2 linked regions of the Prochlorococcus marinus str. MIT 0918 genome follow. The protein of the gene in region 1 interacts with the protein of each later gene in a pairwise test. Links are inferred from orthologs where the notes say so. Each region holds a gene or a part of one and is shown on either strand. Other genes may lie near its edges.

Region 1 (16,764 bases):
CTATATAAAGTTTAAGCTAAAGCAATCCCAAATAACATCTCAGCAATGAGCTCTTTCAGAGCAGTCTTGCCAGCATTAGCTAATAAATATTATTTTAACTATGGTGGACAGGGTCCTTTACCTACATCTTCAATAAAAGCAATTACAGATAGTTGGTACAAGATACAAGAACTGGGTCCTTTTACAAATAATGTATGGCCTTATATCTCTAATGAAATCAAAGAAACAAAAGCTCTACTATCAATAATTTGTGGGGTAACAAATAATAGAGTTGCGCTCACAGAAAATGTCACCAGTGGGTGCATATTGCCATTATTAGGTTTGCCTTTAAATTCAGGAGACCACCTTTTAATAAGTGATTGCGAACACCCTGGTGTTGTATCAGCCTGTAAGGAATTAGCAAAAAGACATCATCTAATAATAGATATCCTAAAAGTTCAAAGTCTAAATAAATCAGTTTATACAAAAACACAAAAAGACAATCTAATAATTCAACAACTAGAGAAAACTTTATGCCAAAAGACTAAAGTTATAGTTTTATCTCATATCCTATGGAATACAGGGGAAATAATGCCTATAGAATTAATTTCAGAGCTCATTAATAATCACAAGAATAAACCTTATTTACTAGTTGATGCAGCACAAAGCTTTGGTCAAATCTCTATCAAAGATGCTGCTTCAAAAGCAGATATTTATGCTTTTACAGGGCATAAATGGGCATTTGGACCGGAAGGTCTTGGAGGGGTTATCCTTTCAGAGAGAGTGTTAAGTGAATCAAATCCTACTCTAGTTGGATGGAAAAGTCTTAAAAAAGAAGAGAGCATTTATAGCAATAATCTCAACCCCTTTCATACAGATGGTAGACGATTTGAAATAGCAACCTCATGTACCCCTTTATTAGCAGGCTTACGCAACTCTCTTAATCTTCTTCAACAAGAAGGAACTGCTAGTGAAAGGCTCAAAACAATTAAAACTTTTAGCAACAGACTATGGTCAAAATTAATGGCTGCAAAGGGGATAAACCCCATTCTGCAAACATCCCCACCTGCAGGTTTAGTTGCTTTTAACATAGATTCTCAACTTTCTCCAAATCAAATCGTCAAGAAACTTGGCAGACAATCTATTTGGATAAGAGTTTTAGAAGATCCCACATGGTTACGAGCATGTGTTCATATAACAAGTACCGAAGAAGAAATAAACAAACTTATCTATTCAGTAATAGAAATTACTAAAGAGACAGTTTTATAACCTCAAAGTCAAAGCTTGTCTCGCAATCTCCCTATCATCAAAAGGGATTTTTTCTAATCCAAGTATTTGATAATTCTCATGTCCTTTGCCAGCAATTAATACGACATCCTTGGGAGCAGCCTTCAAAACTGCCAACTCAATCGCATTACGTCGATCACTCTCAACAATCACCTCTTCCTCTGTAGGTATTCCAGTTAAAACATCTTTAATAATCAGCTGAGGGTCTTCAGTGCGTGGGTTATCCGATGTAAGTATGACGAAATCAGCTAATTGTGCTGCAACAGCTCCCATTAATGGACGTTTACCTTTATCTCTATCTCCACCACAACCAAATACACAATATATTCTCCCAGTAGTCACCATACGCAAAGTAGTTAAAGCATTTTTCAAGCCATCTGGTGTATGTGCATAATCGACTAAAATCACAGGTGCCTTAATCTTTCCACCTCTCAAACTTATTTGCTCCATACGGCCTGGGACTCCAGGAAATTTGTTTATAGCAGGCAAAAGTTTGTCCAAGTCGAAACCTTGTTGCAATAGCACCCCAACAGCTTCAAGCAAATTCATTAAATTAAACATTCCTATTAAAGGAGAATTAAAAAAGCCTTCTCCAAGGGGACTATGTAAAACACCTTCTACACCATTAGACGATAATTTTATATCCGTAAGGAATAGTTCTGGATGTTCGTTCTTAATTAAATTACTATCCAAAGAAGCTCTCCAACAAGCATCTTTTAATTGAGTAGACAATCTATATCCCCATGGGTCATCAATATTGACGATAGCTCTTGCTCCGTTTCCTTTTAATAGAGGTGGTTGAAACAAGAGGGTCTTTACCTGAAAATATTGCTCCATGGATTTATGGTAATCAAGGTGATCTTGTGTGAGATTTGTAAAGACAGCTCCTGAGAAACGACATCCAGTAACACGTTGCTGGGCTAAAGCATGTGAACTAACTTCCATAGCTACTAAACAAGTACCTGAAGATTCAGCTTTCGCAAGTTGGGCTTGCAATTGATCAGCAAACGAAGTTGTATGAGCTGCAGTTTGGCTATACCCTGGCCAACGGTTCACTAAAGTACCAAACAATGCAGATTGCACTCCAGAACTAGAGCTAAGATGTTCTATAAGGTATGTAGTAGTTGTTTTTCCGTTAGTCCCTGTTACACCAATCAGATTCATCTTTAATGATGGTTTGTCCCACAAAACTGCAGCCAACTCCCCCATACAAGCACTAACTGGAATAGGAGAAACAAAAACCAAATCATCTTCTTCTGGGGGATCTATCTTTGCTGCATTAATGCTTATAACTGCAGCAACTGCTCCTTTAGATAAAGCCTTCCGCCAAAAGCAACCTCCATCAACATTTTCGCCTATCAAACCTACAAATAATGCTCCCTGACACAAGTCTCTAGTATCACAGCTAATACTGTGAACCTTAATTTCTTGCAGCTCAACAGAAGATTGAATCCCAACTTCTTTTAAAAGTGAGTGGAGATCATGAGGCATACTTAAAAATGCAAAGGAAAAGCTTTAAGTTTTAAAATTTTTCTTGAATATTTTTTTGAAGCCAAGTAAAAAGCCCCTCATCTGAAAGTCTTGGTGAAACCCTTGGTAATTCAATTATTCTAGATGTTTTATATATTGCAAGAAGCAAGACTGGTACTTCTAGTGAATACCTAGCTCTATCTACTTCAGAGACACTTTCCCCATCAATATCTCGTACCCATAAATTCAAAGGTGGATTTAATTTATTCAAATCAAGATTATTTAATCGTTCTTCTAATCCTTCACATAAACAGCAACCAACCCTGCTTAAGAGAATTAATTTATTGCCATCCATCAATCAATCTGGCACAGGATCACACCCACAAGGAGTAAATGGATGGCATCGAGACAATCTCTTGACTGTAAGCCACCCACCTTTCCATGGACCATGTCTAGAGATAGCTTCTAAGCCATATTCACTACAAGTTGGAACAAATCGGCAGTTAGGTCCTAACAAAGGAGAAATCCAATTTCTATAAAAGCTGATCATGTTTAAAAACAACTTCCCAAAAAGGTCATTCATCTTCTTAATCATGTTTCAAGATAAGATATTCAGCTAGTGGAGAAAATTTGGGACAAGGTTTTAATTCCTCATCCTAAATATAATCACTATTGCCCCTTAAATTATCTTATCTATGTCTAGGTACCGTGGGCCTCGCCTGAGGATCACGCGTCGCTTGGGGGACCTCCCAGGTCTCACCCGGAAAGCCGCAAAACGGTCAAATCCACCAGGTCAGCACGGCTCAGCCCGTCGCAAGCGCTCAGAATACGCGATCCGTTTAGAAGAAAAACAAAAGCTAAGGTTTAATTACGGGATTTCGGAACGTCAGCTTGTTCGCTACGTAAAGAAAGCACGTTCAATGGAAGGCTCTACAGGTACTAACCTTCTAAAACTATTAGAAAATAGACTTGACAATGTTTGTTTTCGGCTAGGTTTTGGTCCAACCGTCCCTGGATCCCGTCAGCTTGTTAACCATGGTCATGTAACTGTTAATGGGAAAGTCCTAGATATCGCCAGTTATCAATGTAAAGCAGGTGACATCATTTCCATTCGCGAACGCAAAGCAAGCAAAACACTTGCTGAAGGCAATCTTGAATTTCCTGGTCTAGCAAATGTTCCTCCACACCTGGAATTGGAAAAGTCTAAAATGACAGCTAAGGTTATAGGTAAATGTGATCGAGAATGGGTCGCAATAGAAATCAATGAACTTCTAGTAGTTGAATACTACTCACGCAAGGTATAAAAGCTTGCTTTTAATGAGTTCTATTCATTAATATATTTACATTTAGGCCGTTACAGATTGGGGCCTAAATGTAAATATAATTATAATTGCCCAGCAAATTATTTAATGGCCAATATTCTCCAAAAGAATAATTAATAGGCAATACCTGTATAAAAGCCACAGCCATCTCAATTAAATTGACCCCTTAACATTTCGCATGAATAGATGAGGTTTTATTAAAAAAATAAAAGCAAGGAGATTTTTAATCTTTTTATATTGATCGAGAAAATCACAAATGTAAAATTAAAGTCAAATTGCTTGCTGCTAAATAAAATTGAAGGTTATTAAAGAAAAATTTAAAAAATAAATATCCTTTTTAAAATCGATGACATTCAAAATTCACAGCCATTTTTTTCATTCTTAAATGTTCTAAGGACAGAATGCAATAAAGCATTTTTCAGATGAGCTGTTACGTTAAGTAATCATATACAAAATAATTTCTGTGGTTACCGACAAGGCACTGCTCAAAGAAGTAACAAAAGAGCTTTGGCAATCTGTTAAAAAACTTCGTCCAGAGCTTGGCAAAGACCCTAGGATGCAACTGGTCCTAAAAGCTCTGATAACAATTGGAGATCTTCCAGACTCAATTCAAGCTGCAATGGTTGTAGCAACTTGCTTAGAAATGGAAGATGTCGATGAAAGCCCTAATCAAAAAGAAGAAAACCCAACAACATCAAAATCATCTCAAAGCCAAGAAGCAAGCGAAGGTAAAAGGACAGTTCGCAGAAGATCTGCTGCTAACTAAAGAAAACATTTTTAATATCAAGACACTGAATCTTATTTTATTCTTAAGGTCATATCAAAGAGGATCTACCACCATAAACCTAAATCCAAATCACTTTGCTTTTGACTAACTACTTTGCAGGCCAATTTACATTCAGTTAAATCTTTGTTTGTAAGTTTCTCAAGAATCCTCGCTTTATCAATAGGAGAAAGCTCTCCATCAGAAGTCCATTTAAGAGTTGTTTTCCTTTGGTGTGCTGAATTATGTCGATTCATTTTTTTATTCCTCACTTTTTAAATGGACTTCTAAACAACGAGTAGTACATTCAACACCCTCACTGCCCAAACTACATTCAGTGATACATTCAAAGTAAGAATCTATCGCATCTCTTTGTTCAACAAGGAATAGGTCTCTATTCTTAGAAGACATACTTTAAACCTCCTTTGACGGATGCCACTATTAGCATAAATTCACTTTTCACATGACTTTTTATCAAGGAATATAAAGTACCTAAGTATTAACTACTAGTCTCAGCTTTTGCATTTATTTCAGATTCTACTTGTTGTTTTTTTGCAAATAATAATATTAGTTCGACAAAAAACATTATTTACTCATAATCAAAGTAAAAGCTTTATTCTTTTTGGCTCAAGAACTTCCCAATACTGTTAGAGAGCTTAAATTGATTGGATGGTCCGACCAAGCTGCTAATAACTATGCAGAACTTTTAAGCTCTAACAAATTAAAAATTATAAATGATTTACAAGCAGAAGCTGGGCTTTTTGTTGCAATAATATTATTATTTTTAATAATATTTATTGCAACAAAATCATACCTTAATAATAAACCAGTTAATCAAAAAAAACAAACTAATGATGGCTTACAAACGCAATTAATCAAAGAAGAAATAGCAAATGATAATCCCTTGGAGAAAGAGGCAGAAAGTCAACAAGAGGCAATATTTAATAGTATAAATAAACCCTTAAAGGATTCAAAAAATCTATTAAAAACAGACAATTTTCTTGTACCTTTAAATCAAAACCCCATTGCAGTTAAAAGAAATAAGAAAAAAACACCTTTAAGAGTTCACTTAAAAGAGTTTATACAGGAAACTTCTATTGATATAGACAAAATAATAGAATTTACACTCTTATTATTACTAATAATTTTTGAATTTTCTAAGCAGCTATTTGAGGCTACAAATCAAACTGATAAGGTAATTGATATCACCACTTCAACTAAATTAACCAAAAGAAGTACTGAAGAGCTAAGATCCTTCCTTAAAGACATAGAGTTCGTCCCGAAGCTAAGTCGAGATCAATTGATTGATTTAATTTCAAAAAACCCTGAGGCATTAAAGAAAATCGAATTAAAAGAAAGAGAAATGAAACTAATGAAAATGACAAATATTGAACTAAGGAAATTATTAATAGGAGTTTCAAATACTTCCAAGCTTAGAAAAGTAGAGCTGGTAAAAAAAATCATCTCTCTCGAAAGGAATTCTTCATAGTATCCACGATATTAATTTAAATAGATATTTATTCTTTAGAATCTTTGAATATTTTTTGGTTCATGCAGGGAAAGCACTCTTAAAATCAATGTTTCACATTAAAATTGTCTTTCTAAGATTACTCGTAGCATTTAATTTCACTTCAAAAATATAACTTCTACTTCCATTCAATATTTATATACAATGATTATCTAGCCTAAGTAAAACACAAATCAACCAAGTGGCTTCAAGAGATACAAAAAAGAGCCACACCCTAGGAATCAATACAAGGGTGATACACCACGGTGACGGTTTTGCAAAAAATACAGGTACAGTGATGCCGCCAATATTTCCTAGTTCAACCTTTAAACATGGCAATCCCGAAGGGTTTGATTACACTCGTTCAGGAAATCCAAACTTCAAAATATTAGAATCTCTTTTGGCATCTGTAGAGAACTGCCAATATGCAACTGTTTTTGGATCAGGAGTAAGTGCCATTACCGCAATAGCAAGTTCGTTAAAATCTGGAGATCTTGTTTTATGTGAAGAAAATCTTTACGGGTGTACCGTTCGATTGTTTGAGCAAGTTTTTCAAAAATTTGGGCTTGAAACAAAATGGATTGACTTTACAACAATAAATTCCATAGAGGCCATTAAAAAAATAAATCCAACAATGGTTTGGATAGAAAGCCCAACCAATCCACTTTTAAAAATTATCGATATAAGAAAGATTTGCAAAATTGCTAATCAAAATCAAATACCCGTCGTAGTAGACAATACTTTTGCAACGCCGTTGTTGCAACGCCCACTTGATCTAGGGGCGACTATATCACTAACCAGTACTACTAAATACATTAATGGACATTCCGATGCCTTAGGTGGTGCTGTTTGCACCCAAGACTTCAATTGGGAAGAACGCATGAAATTTGCACAAAAATCACTAGGTCTACAACCATCTCCTTTTGACTGTTGGCTCATTACAAGAGGTATCAAAACACTTCCTCTACGTATTCAAAGACAAGTGGCAACTGCATTTTCTCTTGCCAATGAATTAGCTAAACACCCATCCATTAAATGGGTAAGATATCCTTTTCGAACAGACCACCCTCAAAATGATCTGGCTAAAAAACAAATGGCCGGAGGAGGAGCAATGATTACTCTAAGTCTTAAGGCTAATCAAACCCAAACTTATAATTTTTGCAAAAACCTTAAACTTTTTACCATGGCTGAAAGCCTCGGTGGAGTTGAAAGTCTTGTATGTCACCCTGCAACTATGACCCATGCCTCCCTTTCATCGCAAATAAAAGAAAAGCTTGGGATCAATGAATCACTAGTTCGCTTGTCAATTGGATGCGAAGACTCAATTGATCTAGAAAATGATCTAAACCAAAGTCTTAGCCAATTAAAGTGATTGGAAGTGAATTACTAACTGATCCTCTTTGGGAACCCAAACATCTTGGGCAAGCCATTCCGCCAAGTCCACATGCAGTCTCAGTAGCCTTGCCTAGATGGGAAGATGTTATTGCATATGAAGAAAAAGATCCAGAATGCATCAACAATCTTCAATCTATCTACCCCCGCTTTGGGTTACACCCTTTTTTAAAGGCAGTTGGTGAAAAAGCACTGAATCTTCATCTTAAAGGTGCTAATAGTGCATGGCCTTATCCAAATATCATTACTGCAAAAAAAGCCAAGGAATATTGTAATCAAATTAACAATAATGCTCAGATAACTATTAAAGAAGTTGCTGGTCTTCAATGCTTAATCGTTGATAGTAATACTACTCCAGCAGCAAAAGCATTTTGGCAACACACAGGACTAGGAGCCTCTTCTAGACAGGCAGCGATAGCACTTAATAAAGAAAAGACTCCTTCAAAAAACGCAGGTGAACATGCAAGGACTGCTATACGGAATCGACTAGCAAAAATTTATGGGTGCGAATCAAATTTAATTCAACTCCATCCTTCAGGAATGGCTGCTTTAACCACAGCCCTAGAAGCATTACAAAAATGCAGACCTCAGAATCGAACAATGCAATTAGGCTTCCCCTATGTTGATGTTTTAAAACTTCCCCAAGAAATCTTTAATGGCTGTGAACTCATACTTAATTTAGATCCTTTAAAATTAGCCAATCAACTCGATAAAAAAAAGCCTTCTGCATTAATTGTTGAACTGCCAAGCAACCCGATGTTGGAATGTGTTGATCTACCTCTTATAGCAAAAATTGCACATGAAAAAGGAATCCCGGTTATTGCAGATGACACTATTGGATCAGCTATAAATATCAATCCTCTCCCTTATGCCGACATCATATTTACATCACTAACAAAAAGCTTCGCAGGTTGTGGAGATATCCTTGCAGGTTCTTTAGTGATCAGCCCTGAATCTCAATGGAAACAAACCTTGCAAGAGCTCTTCTCTATTGAACCATTCAGTCATTTATCCGATGCTGATGCAATTCCTCTTGCAGAAGCAAGCAAAGATGTAACAACACGCGTAAATCTATTAAATCAATCTTGCATGCAACTCAAAACTCGTTTAGAGAATCATCCTCAAATAAAAAAAGTACATCATCCTGAATACTGTCAAAATTTTCAATCAATTATGCGCGCACATGGGGGATATGGATGTTTACTGTCTTTTGAGTTATCAGGCGGGATTCACAAAGCTAAGCGATTTTACAATTCATTAAAAGTATGTAAAGGGCCCAGTTTAGGAACAATGTTTACATTGGCATGTCCATATGTTCTATTGGCACATTACAAGGAACTGGATTGGGCTCAAAAATGTGGTGTACCCCCTGCACTAATTAGAGTTTCGGTTGGCATTGAGAACGCAGAAGATCTATGGGATCGCTTCAAAACAGCATTGGAAAGTTAATTAAAAGATTCAATAGTTTTTAGATCAACATCAGAATTATGCACGAAGCAATAACCTTAGCTAAGTATTAATAGGTTGGATTATTAACAATGTCTCCAATATACGAAGACAACAGCCTTGCTATAGGCAACACCCCACTGGTAAAACTTCACTCTGTCACTAAAAACTCAAAAGCTACAGTTTTAGCAAAAATTGAAGGACGTAATCCTGCTTACAGCGTGAAGTGCAGGATTGGAGCGAATATGATTTGGGACGCTGAAAAAAAAGGAGTTCTCAAAAAACATCAGACCATTATTGAGCCCACCTCAGGGAATACAGGGATTGCTTTGGCTTTCACTGCTGCTGCAAAGGGATACAAACTTATACTTACCATGCCTGAGTCCATGTCTTTAGAAAGACGTAGAGTAATGGCTGTTCTTGGAGCTGAACTAATCCTTACTGAAGCAGCGAAAGGGATGCCAGGTGCTATAGCCAAAGCCAAGGAAATTGCAGAAAGTGACCCAAATAAATACTTCATGCCAGGGCAATTTGATAACCCCGCCAATCCAGAGATTCATTTCAAAACAACCGGACCAGAAATATGGAATGATTGCAATGGCAATATTGATGTGCTTGTTGCAGGAGTAGGTACTGGAGGAACTATTACAGGAGTTTCTCGTTATTTAAAAGAAGAAAAAGGCAAAAGTATTCTGTCCGTAGCAGTAGAGCCATCTCATAGTCCTGTAATTTCCCAAACTCTCAACGGAGAAGAAGTTAAATCTGGACCTCATAAAATCCAAGGGATTGGCGCCGGTTTTATCCCTAAGAACCTAGACCTAAAACTGGTTGATCAAGTAGAACAAGTCACTAATGATGAATCAATAGCCATGGCACTTCGCTTAGCGAAAGAAGAAGGCTTATTGGTTGGTATATCATGTGGAGCGGCAGCTGCAGCAGCCATTAGATTGGCCGAGAAAGATGAATTTGCTGGGAAAACAATTGTTGTCGTTCTTCCAGATCTTGCAGAGCGTTATCTTTCATCAATAATGTTTGAAGATGTCCCAACAGGTATTATTCAACAGCCAAGCAATAACTAATAAAGTCGGGCAGAGGGTAAAACAGCATCTGGAGAGATAAACATTGCATCTCCATAAGAAAAGAACCTGTATTTTCTTTCTATTGCCTCTTGATAGAACTCAAGCAGTTTCTGCCGGCCAATAAATGCACTTACCAATAATAACAATGAGCTTTTTGGTAAATGAAAATTTGTCAATAGCCCATCAACAACTCCAAATTTATAACCAGGTTTAATAACTAAATCAACTGTTCCTTTAAATGGTTTAAGGGACCCTCCTCCAGCTATAAATGATGCTTCAAGAGACCTTACAGTTGTTGTCCCAATAGCAATAATGCGTCCTCCTCTCAATTGACACGCTTGACAGGCTGAAACAACCTCTGGCTTCACCTCAACCCACTCACTATGGAGTTGTAAATTTTCCAAATTCTCCTCTTCCAATGGTCGGAAAGTTCCAAGGCCTACATGAAGTGTCACTCTTGCTTGTTCTACTCCGCGTTTAGCTAAATCATCCAAAAGATCATCGCTAAAATGTAAGCCTGCTGTTGGAGCTGCCACAGCGCCTGGGCGAGATGCATATCTAGTTTGATATCGCTGATCATTACTTGAATCATGCCTATGAATATATGGGGGTACAGGCATCTCACCGTACAAGTCAAGGCAGTGTTCAATCTTCTCTCTATCACTAAAGCATTTAGGGAACTGAACAATTCGACCTCCAGTCTTCACATCTCTGTCAACGATAGTTAATGAAAGAGATTGTTTTCCACCAGCTTCTAACAAAAAACAATCACCAGGTCTCATTTTTTTTCCAGGTTTTACTAGGCACAACCATTTCCCATCACCTTTAGGTTCTAATAACAAAAGTTCTCCCAAACCACCATTTTTTAATCGGACTTTTAATCTTGCTCTTAACACACGAGTGTCATTCATCACTAATAGATCCCCTTCTTTTAGCTCCGTAGTTAAATCCCAAACTTTCGAATGACTAATTTCTAAGGAATCTTCAGATTGCCTAGAGACAACCATCATGCGAGCTTCATGCCTTGGCTCAATAGGCTCTTGAGCTATGAGTTGATTTGACAACTCATAGTCATAAGAACTGAGTAAAAAATCTCTGGATTCAGATAACAATTTCAATCATCACCTAATTAACTAACGCAATCCATTTTTAAGAACAATACTAATCTTTAAGCAGCAAGACTTTCAGGTTTATTCTCAATCAAATGCGAGAGGTCTTTCAAGAAAGCTGCGCCATCAGCACCATAAACCACTCTATGATCAGCAGTAAGATTTACTTGCATTTGACGTTTCACTGAAATAGATCCATCTTTACCTGCTATGACTGTAGGCAATGAGGCAGCAACTGCGAGAATAGCTCCCGTCCCAGGAGGAAGTATCGCATCAAATCTATCTACTCCAAACATACCCAAGTTTGAAAGAGTAAAAGTCCCACTATTGTATTCATTAGGTTGCAATTGCTTAGCTCTAGAACGCTTAACTAAATCAGCCCATTGTGCTGACAATTCAAACAAATCAACAATATCTGCATTTTGAAGCACAGGTGTTATAAGCCCCCCTTCCTCCATTGCTACTGCAACGGCAACATTTACTTGATTGGGATATACCATACCGTCATTACTCCAAGCTGCATTTAATTGAGGATGTCTAGCTAAAGTGATTCCAACAGCTTTTGCAAGCAAAGCTGTCATTGTGACTCCCTTAGGCTTTACTTGCTTATAAAAATGATCAAGTTTATCTGTTGTAATCGCATATCCCACTCTGAAACATGGAACAGATAAACTGGTCTCCATATTTCTATTTACAGCCTCCTGCAGTGTATTGAATTTAATTGTTTCTCCTGGTTTACCAAAACTATTGCCCTTGGGGATTTCATCAATACGTTTGACAGAATTATCAGAAGGCTGATTTGCAACAGAAGCTTTCTCAAAAGCAATCGAGGCAGGAGCATTGCTTTCAGCAATCCAAGGAACAGTTACAGGCTGGCCTTGGGCTTTCTGAACATCTTCAGCTTGAATTCTTCCATGAGGGCCGCTGCCAGGAACTGTTTTTAAGTCAACGCCAAGTTGAGAGGCAAGTTTTTTAGCCCTAGGAGTAGCAATAACCCTACCTGTATTTACTACAGCTCTATGAGGAATTTGAACTGAAGAAGGTAGTTTTTGCTTTACAGCAGATGGAGAAGCAGATTTGGCTGGGGTTTGAGAAGCAGTTATTTTCTTTTTGTCCTTTGTGGGAGAAGACTCTTTGGAAATAGAGCCTTTTGACTGAGGTGGGTTATTGGCTTGAACAGATGCTATTTCGCCTTCTGATTCAACAATCAAACCTATTGTTTCACCAACTGGAACAGTACTACCCGAAGGCATTAAAACAGCAGCCAAAAACCCATCTTGGAAAGACTCAACATCCATATCAGCTTTATCCGATTCAACGACAAGAACTGATTCTCCTCTTGCAACCTTTTCACCAGGTTTTTTTAACCATTCAACAATCTTCCCCTCAGTCATAGTTGAACTAAGGGCTGGCATAAAAATGTCGTGTGATGCCATAATTGTGTCTTGGACTTAGTTTTGAGTATTTTACCTAAACAAGTGACTCAAGTTTTTAGACTCAGATCACTTGATCAGACCAGTTATTTATCATGTTAGTTCTCAAAGTGCATGCTTCTACTTTTTTTGCTTGCATTTAATTTATAAAACTCCCAAGAATGTATTAAAAAAGAAATAAATCAAAAATCAAATTTGATCTATAGACTCAACAACGCCATCTCTAACAAGCAAAGAAACCTTCATTTTATCTACCAAGTTATCTCCTTTTTTTAGATCACAAAAACTCTCTATTTGGCCTTGTTCAACAATCTCTTCCATCTCTAACTCTCTAATTTGAGCTTGTTGCTGTAACAAGTTTCGTTTTTGTTCCTCTAACTCAGAACGTTTCATTGCGACCTGTTGCTGAACTTGAGCAACTTGTTCTTGAACTCGAGGATCAAGAGGATTTGAAGTTTGAGTTCTTAACCCTTCAACAACTTGTTGACCTTCTTGTTCTAATTGAGCTAATTGCTGATCACTTGTTGAAATAGCCGAGCTTATTTCCTTCTCAGCTTCTTCTTTCCAAGCAGGAGTAACAACAGCTCTAATAGTGATAGAACGTTTAATTGAAAGAGTAGTTACTTCAGACATTAATAAAAAAGCAATTCAGGCCAAGGTTCTCAGCCAATGTGAAATAGTTTAACTAAATTTTCCACGAAAAAAGTTATAAACCAAAAATATCTTCAATAGCATTACGATCACGTTTTGCAATCCTATCGCGTCTTTGTTTTAACGTCTGCGTTAATAAGCCATTCTCAATTGAAAATGGCTTAACTAAAGCCACCCCGGCTACTCTTTCATCAGAACGAGAACCTTGGCGAATAGAAAGCAGCCTATTAATTTCTCCCTTAAGAAACTTTCTTAAATTCTTATCACCAAAAGAGCCCCCCAAGTCTTCTCCTAAAGACAAATTCTTTTCTAATGCCCAAATCAACATTTGTTCAACATTAGGAACTAATAAAGCCCCTAATTGCCTTTGGTCTTGACCAACAATCATTAACTGTTCAATAAGATGACTAGAAACCAAAGCTTCTTCCAATGGCCCTGGTTCAATATTCTCCCCATTACTTAAAACAATAGTATCTTTAGCTCTTCCAGTAAGCACAACTGTTCCGTCTTTAAGCAACATTCCAAGATCACCAGTATCAAACCATCCTTCTGAATCAAGTACTTTTAGAGATTCTTCTGGTTTTCTTAAATAACCCTTCATTACTTGAGGCCCTCGCACCAAAACCTTTCCTTGTTGAGAAAATCGCATTGGCGTACCTTTCTCAGGGTCAACTATACGAAACTCTGTTTGAGGCAAGGGCAATCCTGAACTGCCCCTAATATTCCTCCAGGTTCTTCTACAGCTTAAGACAGGGCTTGTCTCAGTAAGTCCATAGCCAACTAATAATTCTACTCCAAGAGCTTCAAAAAACTCATCAACATGAGGAGCTATTGCCCCCCCTCCATTTATTGGGAATTGCAACCTACCACCCGAAAGTTGTTTAAGAACTTTGGGCCACAAAGTTAAAGCAGCAAGACAATGAAAAGGCCAACGATAAACAACTTCTAAAGAAGATAATATTCTCCTATAAACTTTTACATTTACCAATAACAAATCACGTGATTCCCTTAAAGCTAATTTAAAACAATGGCTATTAGAAAGAGCAGCTTTAATAATTAATTGACGAGAGCGAGGCATTTTATTTAACGCATCATCAAAACCGGTCTTAATCGCCTCCCAAAGCCTTGGAACTGTTGCCATAACAACAGGTTTAACCTTTTTTAAATCATCTTTTAAATGTTTAATAGTTGTATAGTTCTGAGAACATGCACAAGAAAAGAAATAATACTCAGCACTCCTTTCATAAGAGTGCCAAATAGGTAAAACGCTAAGGAGAGGTGTACCCGGAGAAGGGCTCGCAATACATGCTAAAGATCGCATTTGATGCAGAAAGTTTTCATGAGTCAAAGGGACACCTTTAGGGCGACCAGTAGTCCCAGAAGTATATAAAATAGTTGCAATGTTATTGGAACAATTATCTGCAACGGGCTTTTGAAGATACTTTTCTCCACTTCGCATAAAGTCTTCCCATTTAATCAAACCATCTTTAGTCTCTCCCTCTAGCTGTAAAACAAATTTTAATTGTGTTTTTTGCTCTTGATTTAACGAAAGTTTTTCCCACAAGCTTGCTGATTGAACTATTAAACCAACTGATTGAGAATCATCCAAGATATAACGAAGCTCTTCGACTGGCGCTGAAGCTCCTCTCACAGCATCAGCAGCCCCTAACCTCATCAAACCTTGATCAACAATTAACCATCGAGGACTATTTTCTGAAAACAACGCAATAACATCATTATTTTTTACTCCTAAAGAATTAAAAGCAGCTGCAGCTATTGAAATCTTGTCAGCAAGCTCTTTATAGGTATAACTCTCACGGGCTATTGAATGTGGAGCATCAACAGCTAATAAATCACCATGATGATTTCTCAACCATGGCCATATTTGATCAACTCGCTTAATTTCCTTTACACAATGATGAGCATTTAGTGCTTTTTGCTCTCGTTGTGTAGAAATCCAATGTGATCTTGCTAAACCATTCTTCGCATTGGTCTCTGCACCATTCATTCTCTTGAAAATTTGCAAACTTTTACTCCCAATTTTTAAGGTTGACATTTGAATAATAAATTTTTACGTCCTCCCAAAGTTTTTTTACTACTTCTATAACAATCCGAAATGCTTGCTCAGGTTTTTCTTCATAAAAAAACGAACCTCCCTCATTTTAACTTCAGGAATGAATTCATTAATTTTGCCAATTGGATGTTCTGATAAGCCACAAGGAATGATCTCATTAAAACCAGACAGGTCACAATTAACATTCAAGGCTAATCCATGCTGAGTAACCCATCTTTTGCAACCTACCCCAATTGCTCCAACCTTTTTACCTTCGCACCAAACACCTGTCAGGCCCTTCATTCTTTGACCAATCAGCCCAAGATCAGCCAATACATCAATCAAAACAGCTTCAAGCTCTCTTAAGTACCAATTCAAATCTGTTTTATAACGGTGAAGATCTAACACCAAATAAACCACTAATTGGCCAGGTAAATGGTGTGTAACTTCGCCTCCTCTATCAATTCGATATAAATCTACTGATGTTTTTTTAGAGTCAAAAAGTAAATTATCTTTACTAGCAGCTCTTCCAAGAGTAAAGCAATGAAAATGTTCAAGCATCCAAATCGCTTGTTTAGACGAAGGATCTGCTAATAAAGCCTTTTGCCAGTTCTTCTGCCAATCCCAAGCAGATTGAAAATCTATTAATTCAGTAGGTTCAAAAAGAACCGTAGAGGGACCTTCTTCTGATAGATATTTTATGGCTAACTTATGCATATCTTTAGATCTCAAGGAGGAAGAATGAAATTGTTGATTCATGGCCGAAATCTTGAGTTAACACCTGCATTACGTGAATACACAAAGGCAAAACTTGAAAAAGCTATTCATCATTTTGAGGAAATGGTACAAGAAGCTGATGTTCATCTATCAGTAGCAAAAAATCCAAGAGTGCCCCAACAAACTGCTGAGGTGACTGTTTTTGCTAATGGCACTGTTATACGTGCACAAGAACGAAGCCAAAATCTTTATGCAAGTATTGACCTTGTTGCAAATAAGCTTTGCAGACAATTAAGAAAATACAAAGAGCGTCATACTGATCATCATCACAGTAATGGGCATAGTGCTTCTCCTACACCTGCTACGGAAAAAATTCTAGAAGAGAAGTCCATAGACAGTTCGCTCTTAGAAGGCAAAGAGGCCCAACTACCTACACCAGGTATACGACGCAAATATTTTCCAATGCCTCTCATGACCATTGAACAAGCAAGGCATCAGCTTGATTTAATAGACCATGACTTTTATGTTTTCAAAGATATAGACAGTCAACAATTAC
Region 2 (5,696 bases), 490 kb from region 1 along the record:
GTTGTAATTAATGAATCCAGTAAAGGAATTGCATCAGTTTCAAGAGAAACAGGGGTGCCAATAATTTTTGGTTTACTTACTACTGACACTATGCAACAGGCCTTAGAAAGAGCTGGTGTTAAAAGTAATCTTGGTTGGAATTATGCATTGCAAGCTATTGAAATGGGTTCATTGATGAATTCTTTGAATTAATCAACCCGTATCAATTAACTCAAATCATTGACCATAGGACCTTTCTTAAGTCATGCTGCTTTGGTAGGTAGAATATTTATGGACTTGCGGATGTAGCTCAGTGGTAGAGCATCTCCTTGCCAAGGAGAGGGTCGAGAGTTCGAATCTCTTCATCCGCTTTAAAAAGTCGAATTAATACTTCTTTTTGATAGATTCCAGCGTTTAAAATTTTTACTTTTTAATAAGGTTAGTCTTCTCAGGGGCTTTCCTTTTTAGTGTTATCGGGTCAATTTTTAACTTTTTGATCTAATTAGTAATTTTTGATGATTGCAATTTTTAAAGCCAAGTTGCTTGTAGAACTCATCACTATTTGTGGTCATTAGATAAATACGTTCTACTTCTTTAATTGAAGGAGATGAGAGAAGAGCTTCCACTACTTTTCTACCCAGCCCTTGTCCTTGCAAATCACCTGCAACAACTATGTCCCATAAAACAGCCCTATAAACCCCATCACTTGTTGCTCTGCCAAAACCGATTAATCTCTTTCCTCTCCATAGAGTTATAACTATTGTGCTTTTAGCAAGTAATTTACGTAGATTTTTATAATTTCTCCCTGTTGCCCAAAAAGCATGTTTTTCAAGAAGTTTTTGGAGTTTAGTAAGTCCTTGTATGGGTAGGAAGTATGGACCTAGGCCTAAAAATCTCAATCCAGGGGCCCCTGGTGCATGATGGATCAGTTTTAGGCGTTGCATAGTAAAACATCATAAATCAAATTTTCTTTGAATAACCCTTCAAATAAACTTCACATATGTCTTTTATAGCGCTTAATTCTTTTATGACGTATGTAACTCTGATCGTAGTTAGTTAGGCTAAGTAGGTATTTGTAGTTCCTGTAATCATGCTCAAGCTTTTGCTGGGAGATCCAAATGCTCGCAAGCTGAAGCGCTATCAGCCGATTTTGTCTGATATCAATATTTTGGAAGAGGAGATATCTCCTCTGACTGACGATGAATTAAGAGCAAAAACCGCTCTTTTTCGCAGTCAATTGGATAAAATTTCCAATTTTGATTTACAACGAGAGTGTTTGGATGAACTTCTCCCGGAAGCTTTTGCAGTAGTTAGAGAAGCAAGTAAGAGAGTCTTAGGAATGAGACATTTTGATGTGCAACTAATAGGCGGAATGGTTTTACATGAAGGGCAAATTGCTGAAATGAAAACTGGAGAAGGTAAAACCCTAGTTGCAACTTTGCCTAGTTATTTAAATGCTCTTACAGGTAGAGGAGTCCATGTAGTAACTGTTAATGATTATTTAGCAAGACGAGATGCAGAGTGGATGGGACAAGTGCATAGATTTTTAGGATTATCTGTAGGTTTGATTCAACAAGATATGAATCCTTTAGAGAGACGAAAAAATTATCAATGTGATATAACTTATGCGACAAATTCAGAACTTGGATTTGATTATTTAAGAGATAATATGGCTAATGATATTAATGAGATTGTTCAGAAAAATTTTCAATTTTGTATTATTGATGAAGTTGATTCAATTTTAATTGATGAGGCTAGAACTCCATTAATTATTTCTGGACAAGTAGAACGACCTCAAGAAAAGTATCAAAAAGCTGCAGAAGTTGTCCTTGCTTTACAACGAGCTGCTGAGATGGGAAAAGATGGGATTGATCCAGAAGGTGATTATGAAGTAGATGAAAAACAAAGAACCTGCACTTTGACTGATGAAGGATTTGCTAAATCGGAGCAGTTATTAAATGTTAGTGATTTATATGATCCTAAAGATCCCTGGGCTCATTACATCACTAATGCTTTAAAAGCCAAAGAATTATTTATTAAAGATGTCAATTACATCGTAAGAAGTAATGAGGCTGTAATTGTAGATGAATTTACAGGACGTGTAATGCCAGGACGTCGGTGGAGTGATGGACAACATCAAGCAATAGAAGCAAAGGAACAATTGCCAATTCAGCCTGAAACACAGACTCTTGCATCAATTACATATCAGAACTTCTTTCTTTTATATCCACGTCTAGCTGGTATGACTGGAACTGCTAAAACTGAGGAGGTTGAATTTGAAAAAACATATCAACTTGAGACAACTGTAATTCCTACTAATCGACCTCGGTCTAGAGAAGATTGGGTAGATCAAGTCTTCAAAACAGAAGCTGCTAAGTGGAGAGCTGTGGCCAATGAAACTGCGCAGATACACAATCAAGGGAGGCCTGTTTTAGTAGGGACAACCAGTGTTGAGAAAAGTGAGGTTTTAAGCGCTTTGTTATCTGAACAAAAGATACCTCATAATCTCCTTAACGCTAAACCTGAGAACGTTGAACGTGAGGCTGAGATTGTTGCACAGGCAGGTAGAGCAGGTGCAGTAACTATTGCAACTAATATGGCAGGCCGCGGCACGGACATTATTCTTGGGGGTAACAGTGATTATATGGCGCGTTTAAAGGTAAGAGAGGCCCTTGCTCCCAAATTAGTTAAGCCAGAGGATGGACATAAACCACCTATACCGCTACAACGACAAGATCAATCATCTACGGGATTTGGAGAGGAAAATGAAAATTCCAAAAATATTAAATCTCAGACAATTACCAAGAGTGTTCCTGTTAGCAGTCTTTACCCCTGTATTTTGACAGATGATACGGAGAAAGTTCTTATAGAATTGGAACGTAAGTTAGTTAAAGCATGGGGGGATAGAAAATTAAGTCCAATTGACCTTGAAGATCGTATTTCAACGGCTGCAGAAAAGGCTCCAACTGAAGACCCCTTAATTAAGTCTTTGAGAGAAGCTATTTCAACAGTGAAATCAGAATATGATGTTGTGGTTAAGCAAGAAGAAAAGCATGTTAGAGAAGTTGGAGGGTTACATGTTATTGGTACGGAGCGACATGAATCTCGTCGAGTGGATAATCAGTTAAGAGGTCGAGCAGGGCGGCAAGGAGATTTAGGCAGTACAAGATTCTTTTTGTCATTAGGAGATAACTTGCTTCGAATTTTTGGTGGTGAGAGAGTTGCTTCATTGATGAACGCTTTTCGTGTTGATGAAGATATACCAATTGAGTCAGGAATGTTGACAAGATCTTTAGAAAGTGCTCAGAAAAAAGTTGAAACTTATTATTTTGATATTCGAAAACAGGTTTTTGAATATGATGAGGTTATGAATAATCAAAGACGCGCTGTTTATTCTGAACGACATAGAGTTTTAGAAGGTATTGAACTAAAGAAACAAGTAATTGGATATGGTGAAAGGACTATGCAAGAGATTGTTTTTGCTTATGTCAATTCTGATTTGCCATCTGAAGAATGGGATCTACAACAATTAGTATCCAAGGTTCAGGAGTTTGTATATCTATTAGATGATTTAAAACCAAGTGATATTAAAGGTTTGGATATTGATGAGTTGCAAGCATTTCTTCAAGAGCAATTAAGAAATGCTTATGACTTAAAGGAAACACAAATTGAAAAAGATAGACCAGGACTTATGAGAGAAGCGGAAAGATTTTTTATTCTTCAACAAATAGATACACTATGGAGAGAGCATTTACAAGCTATGGATGCTTTAAGAGAATCTGTAGGGTTGAGAGGATATGGCCAGAAAGATCCTTTAATTGAATATAAAAATGAAGGGTATGATATGTTCCTTGAGATGATGACAAATATGAGAAGAAATGTTATTTACTCTATGTTTATGTTTCAACCTGCCCCACCAGAAAAGAATTAATCTTCTTTAATATTATCTCCAAGAAATTCAATAATTTCCTTATCTTTGAGGTTTTGTGCTTCTCCAGAAAATATTTTGTTAGGAGTAACATTACCCTTATTTAATTCATCTAGAATATTACTTAGTGTTCTCACTTCACTTTCTAAGCAGTCGATTCTATCCATTAGGTTTTTAATAATAGTTGCTTCAGCATCAGGGAGGGCAGAGTGGGCTAAAGGATTTATGCGAACACCACTTTGATGAATAATCCTCCCAGGGATTCCAACGACTGTACTGTCTGCTTCCACATCTCTTACTACAACTGAGCCTGCTCCAATTCTGGTATTAGCTCCTACTTTTATTGCCCCTAAAACTTTTGCACCAGCTCCTACCACAACATTTTCAGATAAGGTTGGATGCCTTTTCCCATGGCTTTTTCCTGTACCTCCTAGTGTGACGCCCTGATATAGAAGGCATCGATTACCTATTTCAGTTGTTTCGCCAATAACAACTCCCATTCCATGGTCAATAAAAACACCTTTTCCTATTTTTGCACCAGGATGAATTTCTATACCTGTCACGGCCCTTGTAAATTGACTAAGAACCCTTGGCAAAAGAGGTATTCTTTTGTTCCATAGTTTGTGGCTAATACGATGAAGAACTATTGCCTGAAATCCTGGATAGCAGAGTACTATTTCTAGAATTCCTCTTGCTGCTGGATCTCTTTCGCGAATAATCGCTAAATCTGAGTAAAAAGCTTTAAGCATCTTCTCAAAGAAATAAGGAAATTGTTATTTAAGAAGACCAATTTCTTTTTGAAGGCGTTCCAGAGTTGAATCGCTTAGATATTTTTCTGCACAGTGAATTTGTGGCATTCGAATGAGTTGGGAGCGATTTTGTCTAAGCGTATGTTCAACTATTGGAAGACTAGGACTATCACATAAAACATAGTTTGATGCTCTTAAAAGAGCTAGTAGTCTACTTCCTACGTCAGGATTGGCAGTCATAAGCAAGAGTTCATTTCCTCTCATGCTGTGTAAAATCACTTCCGCTGCTCTAAGTATGCCTGGGCTAATACTTACAATTCCAACACAACTTCCTGCTCGCAACTCTTTGAGTAGGTTGAGTTCTTTTTCAAAATCACTGAGATCTACTGCTATTGCTCTGACACTATGTCGTTTTGCTAACTCTTCTAATGGTTGAAGGAAATAACGGCTAGTAACAACAGTTCCTATATTGGAAGTTTCTAGAACAGCTTCTAGTTCTTCCATTGGAACAACTTCAATTGGAACATTCAGGTTTGGACCTAATTCTTCAGCTATTAGCATAGAAGCACCTAAATCCTCTCTTGGTGTACTGATAAGAACTCTTGCCCCACAACGCAGTCTCCAGTCAATTTCTTGCACAAATAACTCTCTTGTTTGTTGGAGAGTACATCCAGCATTAAGTAATTCATCAACGCTATTTCTGACCTCTTGGTCTAGATCAGTAATCCCTTTTTTCCTTTGAGCATTAGCTTCCTTTAGCTCTCTTTGCTTTTGTTGATCTCGAACGTAAATACCTGAACCAGCAATAGCTTCAACAACCCCATCGGTTTCTAATTGCCGATATACCTTGCTAATTGTATTTCTATGCAAACCAGTTTGCATAGCTAATTGACGCGTGCTTGGGAGCCTATGTCCAGGAGGATAGTGCCTAGCAGCAATAGCAAAACATATTTGATTGTACAGTTGAGTTGAGGCAGGGATGTCACTCTCCTGTTGAATATGGAATTTCACACCTGTATGCCAAGTTTCAATGTGGTCAC

Evidence for each region.
Region 2: the proteins of cysK (region 1) and epsC interact in binary tests that used the Escherichia coli proteins (3 or more experiments, as listed by UniProt). The link is inferred for Prochlorococcus marinus str. MIT 0918 from one-to-one orthologs.

What each region holds. Positions count from the first base shown.
Region 1 is NZ_CP114780.1:1,634,656-1,651,419, reverse strand. Bases 8,456-11,251 are described here. They hold cysK (cysteine synthase A), read left to right. Parts: upstream 8,456-9,258; coding sequence 9,259-10,245; downstream 10,246-11,251. Other genes in these bases: queA (tRNA preQ1(34) S-adenosylmethionine ribosyltransferase-isomerase QueA), read right to left, coding at 10,242-11,251; O5636_RS08915 (PLP-dependent transferase), read left to right, coding at 8,456-9,169. In the rest of the region: O5636_RS08965 (aminotransferase class V-fold PLP-dependent enzyme), read left to right, coding at 46-1,248; O5636_RS08960 (UDP-N-acetylmuramoyl-L-alanyl-D-glutamate--2,6-diaminopimelate ligase), read right to left, coding at 1,243-2,757; O5636_RS08955 (glutaredoxin family protein), read right to left, coding at 2,789-3,091; membrane protein insertion efficiency factor YidD, read right to left, coding at 3,095-3,331; rpsD (30S ribosomal protein S4), read left to right, coding at 3,432-4,040; O5636_RS08940 (TIGR03894 family protein), read left to right, coding at 4,522-4,824; O5636_RS08935 (hypothetical protein), read right to left, coding at 4,890-5,078; O5636_RS08930 (hypothetical protein), read right to left, coding at 5,083-5,232; O5636_RS08925 (hypothetical protein), read left to right, coding at 5,444-6,310; O5636_RS08920 (trans-sulfuration enzyme family protein), read left to right, coding at 6,531-7,700; more of O5636_RS08915, read left to right, coding at 7,697-8,455; more of queA, read right to left, coding at 11,252-11,357; O5636_RS08900 (dihydrolipoamide acetyltransferase family protein), read right to left, coding at 11,414-12,790; O5636_RS08895 (YlqD family protein), read right to left, coding at 12,977-13,420; O5636_RS08890 (long-chain fatty acid--CoA ligase), read right to left, coding at 13,494-15,446; lipoyl(octanoyl) transferase LipB, read right to left, coding at 15,540-16,208; hpf (ribosome hibernation-promoting factor, HPF/YfiA family), read left to right, coding at 16,233-16,764.
Region 2 is NZ_CP114780.1:1,148,365-1,154,060, reverse strand. The notes cover bases 2,782-5,691. They hold epsC (serine O-acetyltransferase EpsC), read right to left. Parts: upstream 4,657-5,691; coding sequence 3,907-4,656; downstream 2,782-3,906. Other genes in these bases: O5636_RS06365 (GntR family transcriptional regulator), read right to left, coding at 4,681-5,667; secA (preprotein translocase subunit SecA), read left to right, coding at 2,782-3,910. Outside these bases: ribH (6,7-dimethyl-8-ribityllumazine synthase), read left to right, coding at 1-192; O5636_RS06380 (GNAT family N-acetyltransferase), read right to left, coding at 465-923; more of secA, read left to right, coding at 1,070-2,781.